Regions from separate parts of the Vibrio breoganii genome, predicted to be linked through region 3. Evidence: predicted binding sites of a transcription regulator. Region 3 holds the regulator's gene; each other region holds the start of a gene.
What was found. Region 3 encodes PurR, which represses purine synthesis genes. Its sites were predicted from a motif close to TNANGNAAACGTTTNCNTNA; they were not measured.
Positions count from the first base shown of each region.

Region 1 (2,211 bases), 630 kb from region 3:
GATTGCAGAGGGCGATGCGACTTGGACTCAGGTTCTAGATAGCTTCTTCACTGATTTCTCATCTGAGTTAGAGAAAGCTGAGCTGGATGCAGACGAAGGCGGTATGGAACAAAACCATATCGTAATGACAGATATTGAATGTCCGACGTGTTCTCGCCCTATGGGTATCAGAACTGCGTCAACGGGTGTTTTCTTAGGGTGTTCGGGCTATGCGTTGCCACCGAAGGAGCGTTGCAAAACGACCATTAACCTCGGTGATGAAGATGGAATCATCAACGTTCTTGAAGAAGACCCAGAAACGGCTGCGCTACGTGCTAAACGTCGCTGTCCTATCTGTGAAACAGCGATGGATGCTTATCTAATTGATGATAAGCGTAAGCTTCATGTGTGTGGTAACAATCCAAACTGTGAAGGCTACGAGATCGAAAACGGTGAGTTTAAGGTCAAGGGCTATGATGGTCCTGTTGTTGAGTGTGATAAATGTGGCTCTGATATGGTGTTGAAAAACGGCCGTTTTGGTAAGTACATGGATTGCACCAGCGAAACCTGTAAGAACACCCGTAAGATTTTGCGTAATGGCGAAGTTGCGCCACCAAAAGAAGATCCAGTGCACTTCCCTGAACTACCTTGTACTCAGTCGGATGCGTATTTTGTACTTCGTGATGGTGCTTCAGGTCTATTCATGGCAGCAAGTAACTTCCCTAAATCTCGTGAAACTCGAGCGCCGTTAGTGGAAGAACTGTCTCGCTTTAAGGATCGCTTATCGCCTAAATTCCAGTATTTGGCGGATGCACCTGTAGAGGATCCAGACGGTAGGCCAACAGTGGTTCGCTTTAGCCGTAAGAGCAAAGAGAACTATGTTCGTTCTGAAATCGATGGTAAGCCTTCTGGTTGGACTGGCTTATACATTGACGGTAAGTGGGAAATTACTGACAAGCGCAAAAAACCAAAAGCGAAGAGCTAGCGGTTTGTAGCCTGAATGACAAGAGCCAGTGCCGATGATTCGTGCGCTGGCTTTTTTGTTTAAAATTTAACCGAAAGAGTAATTTAATTCTGAGTTAAACGTTTGCGTTTTCATAGTGTGTTGAAGGTCACATTTCTAGCGTCTACAATTTGCAGATCTATTCCCCTAACATAGAACTCGAATGAAATTTCCAGGCCAACGCAAATCTAAGCACTACTTTCCAGTCAATACCTCTGATCCATTAGTTCCGAAAACACAATCTGATGACGGTGCTCATAGCACCTATGTTGTGGGAATTGATCAGACGTTAGTAGATATAGAAGCTACGGTGTCCGATGACTTCATTAGCAAGTTTAATCTTAGTAAGGGGCATTCGTTAGTCATTGACGACCAAACCGCAGAGTCTCTGTATAACGAACTTAAACAGCAGCAATTGATCACTAACGAATATGCGGGTGGCACCATTGGTAACACCTTGCACAACTATTCAGTATTAGCAGATGATAAGTCTATCTTGCTTGGCGTAATGAGTGCTGAAATTAAAATTGGTAGTTATGGCTTTCGCTATTTGTGTAACACTTCTAGCCGAATGGATCTTAACTACCTACAAGGTGTGAATGGCGCTATTGGCCGCTGCTTTACTCTTATCTCGGATGGGGGAGAGCGTACCTTTGCCATTAGCGAAGGCCAGATGAACCAACTTCGCGCTGAGAGTATTCCAGAGTCTATTTTCCCTGACGCAGCCGCTCTTGTGTTGACCTCATACCTAGTTCGTTGCAAAGAGGGTGACCCTATGCCTGAAGCAACGATGAAGGCAGTAGAGTACGCGAAAAAGCACGACGTACCTGTTGTATTAACCCTAGGCACAAAATTTGTTATTCAGGATGATCCGCAATTCTGGATTGATTTTATTTCAGAGAACGTTTCTGTTGTGGCAATGAACGAAGAAGAGGCGGAGGCGCTGACAGGCCTGAGCGACCCTTTGTTAGCTGCTGATAAAGTATTGGACTGGGCTGACTTAGTTCTGTGTACTGCGGGCCCTGTGGGACTATTTATGGCAGGCTACACTGAGGAGAGTGCTAAGCGCGAAACCTCACTGCCGCTTCTACCAGGAGAAATCGCTGAATTTAACCGCTATGAATTCAGTCGTCCTGCTTTAAAATCGGCGTGTACGACTCCATTTAAAGTCTACTCTCACATCGCACCATATATGGGTGGTCCAGAGAAGATTAAGAACACCAATGGAG
Region 1 is NZ_AP024864.1:1,705,367-1,707,577, reverse strand. Features, by position in the region: gene topA (type I DNA topoisomerase) at 1-964, shown strand, start outside; gene OCU35_RS08010 (inosine/guanosine kinase) at 1,146-2,211, shown strand, end outside.
Region 1: the regulator PurR is predicted to act here: its motif matches at 1,055-1,074, upstream of OCU35_RS08010 (inosine/guanosine kinase).

Region 2 (2,211 bases), 380 kb from region 3:
TCAAGCCAGCCTTGTTGCAAACCAAAAGCACCGGTCATGCCCGCTTCTTCATCAATGGTTAGCAGTACTTCAATTGGGCCATGGGCAATATCGTTTGATGCAAGAACAGCTAGGCATGACGCCATACCAATACCATTATCAGCACCTAAGGTAGTACCCGTCGCCGTTACCCATTCGCCATCGATATAGGGAAGAATAGGGTCAGTAGTAAAGTCATGAATGGTATCTTCATTCTTCTGAGGAACCATGTCGATGTGCGCTTGTAGCACAACACCTTTCTTATTTTCCATACCAGGAGTTGCAGGCTTTTTGATGAAAAGGTTGCCTACCGCATCTTCTTTAACGTCTAGTCCTTGTTCTTTAGCCCAAGCAACAATGTGATCGGCTAATGCTTGTTCATGCTTAGATGGGTGCGGGATAGAACAGATCTTATCGAAGAATGGCCAGATTGGATTTTGAGTTTGTTGAGTGATCTCGCTGAGAAATTGGGACATGTAATACTCCTTCATGCATACAGATAGCAACTAAGTACTCAATTCGGCCTAGAGTAGGCCGATGAATGGTGGGCAGGATATCACTGTGAACTAGGGTTGGACAGGCAAACTCGTAACTATTGAGTAAGTTTTATTATCATTTGTGACGCGATAGTGAAGCAATTGAGGTTAAGTTATTTATTTTACGTGTGAAATTAAATTACCAAATCAGGTCGTAAAATAGCCCGTTTTGGATTTTCATGCCCCCACTTAAGAAAAATACTTGTAATTAAATTACAGGATCGGTAATATTAACCCTGTCGATACAGACTACCCTTCTGTGAGCCACCCCGCTCATCATTTTGTCTGTATCTATGCTGAATTAAAGTGCTAATTTGTTGATTTTAAACTAATTAGTCTTGGGATTTTAGATGGGTACATCAATAGCTTGTCAGCTAAAGATGTATTTCATATAGAGTTTCAACCCTATTTATAGGGTTTTTAAGCATGTGATTGAACTTCGGTTCACCCCTGATATATTGGAAATTTATTACTGATTTCATAAGCCGCCCAGTTTGGAGCGGCTTTTTTTTCGCCTGAATTTCTCATTCGAAGGCAGTCAATGGTGATGAAAGAGTGGGGGATGATGTCAGTTTGAGTGCTCTTCTGATGATTACTGGGTAAGAGGCTTATTTCTATGTGCTACATAAGTGCTTATCTGTCGTTTTTGAGTTGTAACTTTAAGACAAGATGAAATATTAACCTCATTTTACAGAGGGAATTAAGTCTTTCATATTTATAAATATCAATGACTTAATGTATACGCTTACATTGGTGACCTGCGCATTAAGTGATCCAAATGAATTTATAGCCAAAACAGTATGGTATTTCGTGATATTACTCACTATAATTCACGCCAATTTAGATACGCAAACGATTACTTTTAGAAACTTTTAGGAATTGATTATGCTCGAGAAGCTATTCAAACTACGTGAACACGGCACTACGGTTCGCACGGAAATCATTGCAGGTATGACTACCTTCCTGACAATGGCGTACATCATCTTTGTTAACCCATCGATGCTATCTGCAACTGGTATGGATCACGGTGCTGTATTTGTAGCAACCTGTTTAGCTGCGGCTATTGGTTGTTTCATCATGGGCCTCTACGCTAACTACCCAATTGCTCAAGCCCCAGGTATGGGTCTTAACGCCTTCTTTACCTATGGCGTTGTTCTTGGCATGGGTTATGAGTGGCAGGTTGCACTGGCAGCGGTATTTGTATCGGGCATCTTGTTCATCTTGCTTAGCTTGTTCCGTATTCGCGAGTGGATTATTAATTCAATTCCTATGTCTCTGCGTACCGGTATCTCAGCGGGTATTGGTTTATTCCTTGCATTTATTGGCCTTAAGAACGCAGGCATCGTAGTCGATAACCCAGCAACATTCGTTTCTCTTGGTGATATCACGAGTTTGAATGCGGTTCTGGCAGCAGTTGGCTTCTTTATTACTATCGCTCTTGTTCACCGCGGCGTTCGTGGTGCGGTTATGATCGCTATCCTTTGCGTTACCGTTTTCGGTCTAATTTTTGGCGATGTGCAATACAACGGCCTAATGTCAGCTCCACCGAGCCTTGCACCAACATTCATGCAATTGGATTTTGCTGGTGTATTTGAAGTTGGCATGATCTCAGTTATCTTCGCATTTTTGTTTGTTGACCTTTTTGATACAGCGGGCA
Region 2 is NZ_AP024864.1:689,317-691,527, forward strand. Features, by position in the region: gene OCU35_RS03275 (aminoacyl-histidine dipeptidase) at 1-494, opposite strand, end outside; gene OCU35_RS03280 (NCS2 family permease) at 1,440-2,211, shown strand, end outside.
Region 2: the regulator PurR is predicted to act here: its motif matches at 1,399-1,418, upstream of OCU35_RS03280 (NCS2 family permease).

Region 3 (2,211 bases):
GGGTGACGTGTTTGGGGGTTCTGAGTGCTTTGTTTTGATACTGAGCGGACTCAAATGACAGCACAAACGCACCATCCAAAACACACCGTCGTTCCCGAGCCTTTTATCGGGAACCTGAAGAACTACCGATGTAGTAGACCCTCGATAGAAGCTCTCGAGGGTGACGTGTTTTGGGGCTTTGGTGTGTTCTGTAGGGTGGGCTTTGGGCGAGCAGTTTAATACTGAGCTGACTCAAATTACAGAGTAAAAATACAACCTCAAACCCCGCTCGTCGTTCCCGAATGCTTTTATCGGGAACCTGAAGAGTTCCGGAGGTAGTAGACTCTCGATAGAAGCACTCGAGGGTGACGGGTTTGGAAGTTCAAGGATGACTTTTGTTATTGGTAAGGATTTAACTTAGCAAACAAAAACGGCAGCCCTAGGGCTGCCGTTCTTAAATATTCTACAACTTATCCAGCATTAAGATTACGCACACTCGCGCGTTCAATCAGCTCTGGGTGCATTTCAAAGACACGGCGGTCGTGATCTTTATCCTTGATACGCTCAAGAAGGATCTCAAATGCAGTCTTGCCCACACGACGCTTAGGTTGGTGAACCGTAGTCAGTGGAGGTGCAAAGTAGGCTGCAAGGTCGATATTGTCGTAGCCAATGATCGAAATATCTTCAGGAACCAATAGACCATGCTGTCTTAGGCGACTGATCAAGCCTAGTGCCATGATGTCGTTAAAACAGAACACAGCAGTAGGGCGCTGCTCTTCTGGAATAGCAAACAGCTTGTCGGCAGTTTCAACGGCTGTATCACACTCGAAGTTGCCTTCGAAAATACGTTTCTCGTCAAAATCGATGTTCGCTTCTTTTAGAGCACGCTTATAACCGGAAATACGCTCGATGCACGCCAGTTTCTCAGCTTGACCTGTCAGACAAGCAATTCGCTTATGACCATTTTCGACAAGGTATTTAGTTGCTAGATAGCCACCTTCTTCTGAGTTATCGATGATCTTATCTGCAGAAGATGATTCTGGGCCCCAGTCCATAACTACTTTCGGAATACCAGGGTGAGAATCTAGCATGCCACGCAGCTCTTCAGTCAGGTCTGAACACATAACCAAAATACCGTCGACACGCTTCTCTGCAAGCATGCGGATGTAGTCACGCTGCTTCTCATATAACCCACCAGTGTTACATAGGATAAGGGTATAGCCTTGGCGGTAACAGTAGCTTTCTACGCCGTCGACCACTTCTGCAAAGAATGGGTTCGTCGACTGAGTTACCAACATGCCAATGGTGCGAGTGGTGTTACATTTAAGACTACGAGCTACAGCACTTGGTGCATAGTTAAGCTCTTTTACTGCGTCCATTACACGTTCTTGCGTTGCTTCTGCAACAAAACGAGTTTTGTTAATCACGTGGGAAACAGTGGTAGTGGACACACCAGCTAGCTTTGCGACGTCTTTAATGGTTGCCATGCTATACCTTGTAAAGAAAACCGAGGGTTATTGAAAATGGAATGTTAGGAAGAGGTTAGCACTCTTGGCCTATACTGCAAACGATTGCGCCGGGCAGTCTAGCCATAAATGCAAGTGCTGACAATGCATTTATGGCCATAATGTGAATCTATTACTCATTGCCCAGATAGCGGCAATCTAATTCACAGAAGTTAACGAGCAATTCGGCGACGGAAGAATAAAAACCAAACTCATCATATTGAGTGCAGTTTTCAGAAAATTGCGGTATCCAAGAAAGGATATGCTCTTCTATTAACGCCTTTTGTTCAGCTAGTGCTTGCTCAAGGTGAGACTCTTGCTCTAGCTCATTGGAGCGAATAATTAGGTTACCAAGGAAGTCCAATTCTAAGGCGAGATGATCGGCAGGTTCGTTGAAGTTCTTATCCACTTCAATGCCTTTATCCAGCATTAGCTGCGCCATAGCTTGAGCAGGCTTGCCATTGAGCAGTTTACTGTCATCCAGATAGATAGAGGCGTAAGGCAGTGCAGCATACTTATCTGACGTTAAGAATAAGTCACAAAAATCTGCAGCGAGTTCCAGCTGAGCATCTTCTCTATCTTGAAGGCGGTTGAGCGCGTCAACAACGCGTTCTACAGACTTAACCAGTTCTTCATTTTCGGCCAGCCCACCTAGAAATCCACGTACTTCAGCAGATTGATAGGCCTTCAAGTCTTCTTCTGTCAGTTCTTTAGAGAACAGGCTTGA
Region 3 is NZ_AP024864.1:1,073,271-1,075,481, forward strand. Features, by position in the region: gene purR (HTH-type transcriptional repressor PurR) at 450-1,466, opposite strand; gene torD (molecular chaperone TorD) at 1,618-2,211, opposite strand, start outside.

Region 4 (2,211 bases), 880 kb from region 3:
ACGCCAAGCTAGAGCAAAAGAATCTTCAGCTGATTGCCGAACAGCAACAAATAGAGACGCTGCTTGCTCAGCAGTCAGATCAGTTAAATAAACAACGCTCTTCACAAACTAGCCGAAAATCAACCGTCGCTAAAATCAAGCGTGGCATTGCTGGAGATAGCGCTTACCTTAATGAACTAAAACGCAATGAAGCGAGGCTGAAAGCTGAGATAGCAAAAGCCGCTAAGCGTAACTCAGTCCCAATGGATGGATTAGCCAAACAGAAAGGTCGTCTTCCTTGGCCAGTTAAGGGCTCGGTATTACACAGCTATGGCAGCAAACAAAGTGGCCAAGTCAATTGGAAGGGCATGGTAATCAATGCTCAGTATGAGCAACCGGTTAAAGCCGTTTATCCTGGCACCGTCGTATTTGCTGACTACTTACGTGGTTATGGCTTAGTGCTATTGTTGGATCATGGTAAGGGCGATATGACCCTATACGGATACAACCAAGTACTGACCAAGAAAGAAGGCGATAAAGTCACCTCCGGTGAAACCATCGCTCTTGCCGGTGATACCGGTGGACAATCTCGCTCTTCCGTCTATTTCGAGTTGAGGCGTAACAGTCAAACTCAGAACCCTCGTTCTTGGTTGACTCGCTAGAAACAAAAAACGCCAGCTAGTTAGCTGGCGTTTTTTGTTAGCAATGGCTTGGTAGGGTTTATTCTACTTCTTCCATTTTGCCTAGCATGCTGCGAATGCGCTCTTGCCACGCATCATGCTCAGCTTGAACTTGATGAGCGCGTTGTTCAGTTTCAACTTTTTCGTTGCGTAACTGCTCGGCTTCATTGGCAAGCTGTTGCTTTTGTTCTTTAAGTTCTTCAACTTCCATTTGTAGCAGAGTGATTGTGTCTACTGCTGTTTGCACTTTGGCTTCTAGTTTTTCTAATACTTCTAAAGACATCTTGGCCTACCTAATTCGTTATCCATATGTAAAGACTGGCTTCCCAACCATTCTACCCACACACATGTATATAAACACACCTAATAATTTAATTCTGGTTCAAGTGAGCAAAAAAAGAGCGATCCTAATCAAATTTTGACACTCTCAAAGCAATCTTTCGCTTTTGCAGCGAGTAAATGCGGGACGAAATCAATAAACCTCTGGGTTGCGGCTTAAAGTTGAGCAAATTAAGCAAACGTTACCGTGAAGGTATGATAGAATCTCGGCGATTTTTTGAACCCTCTTGATTGGAGTCGATATGAAGCGCGATTTGGCGATGGCATTTTCTCGTGTAACAGAAGGCGCAGCCCTAGCTGGTTACAAATGGCTTGGACGCGGAGACAAAAACGCAGCAGATAATGCAGCCGTTGAAGTTATGCGTAGCCTACTGAACAAAACAGAAATTAGCGGTGAGATCGTTATTGGTGAAGGTGAGATCGATGACGCACCTATGCTATACATCGGTGAAAACGTTGGTGTTGGTGGTGACGCAGTAGATATCGCTGTTGACCCTATCGAGGGAACGCGCATGACCGCAATGGGCCAATCAAATGCATTGGCTGTATTAGCGGCGGGCGAAAAAGGTAGCTTCCTAAAAGCACCTGATATGTACATGGAAAAATTGGTTGTTGGCCCTGGCGCCAAAGGTCAAATCGACCTAGCAGTATCGCTAGAAGAGAACCTAAACAAGGTAGCAAAAGCACTGGGTAAATCACTACAGGAATTGACTGTTATTACTCTAGCTAAACCTCGTCACGACCAAGTTATTGCTGATATGCAAGCTATGGGCGTACGTGTATTCGCTGTGCCAGATGGTGATGTTGCGGCATCTATCCTAACCTGTATGCCTGATAGCGAAGTAGACATGATGTACTGCATCGGTGGTGCTCCAGAAGGTGTTGTTTCTGCTGCGGTAATTCGTGCTCTAGATGGTGACATGCATGGTCGCCTACTTCCTCGTCATGAAGTTAAAGGCGATAGCGAAGAGAACCGTATTCACGGTGAAGAAGAGCTTAAACGCTGTGCTGAAATGGGCGTAGAAGCGAACGTTATCCTTAAGATGTCTGATATGGCGCGTAGCGACAACGTTGTGTTCTCGGCCACTGGCATCACTAAAGGCGACCTTCTAGAAGGTATTACTCGCCAAGGTGATATTGCGACAACTGAAACTCTGCTGATCAGAGGCCGTTGCCGTACTATCCGTCGCATCAAGTCGATTCATTACCTTGA
Region 4 is NZ_AP024864.1:195,181-197,391, reverse strand. Features, by position in the region: gene OCU35_RS00965 (murein hydrolase activator EnvC family protein) at 1-641, shown strand, start outside; gene zapB (cell division protein ZapB) at 700-942, opposite strand; gene glpX (class II fructose-bisphosphatase) at 1,241-2,211, shown strand, end outside.
Region 4: the regulator PurR is predicted to act here: its motif matches at 1,170-1,189, upstream of glpX (class II fructose-bisphosphatase).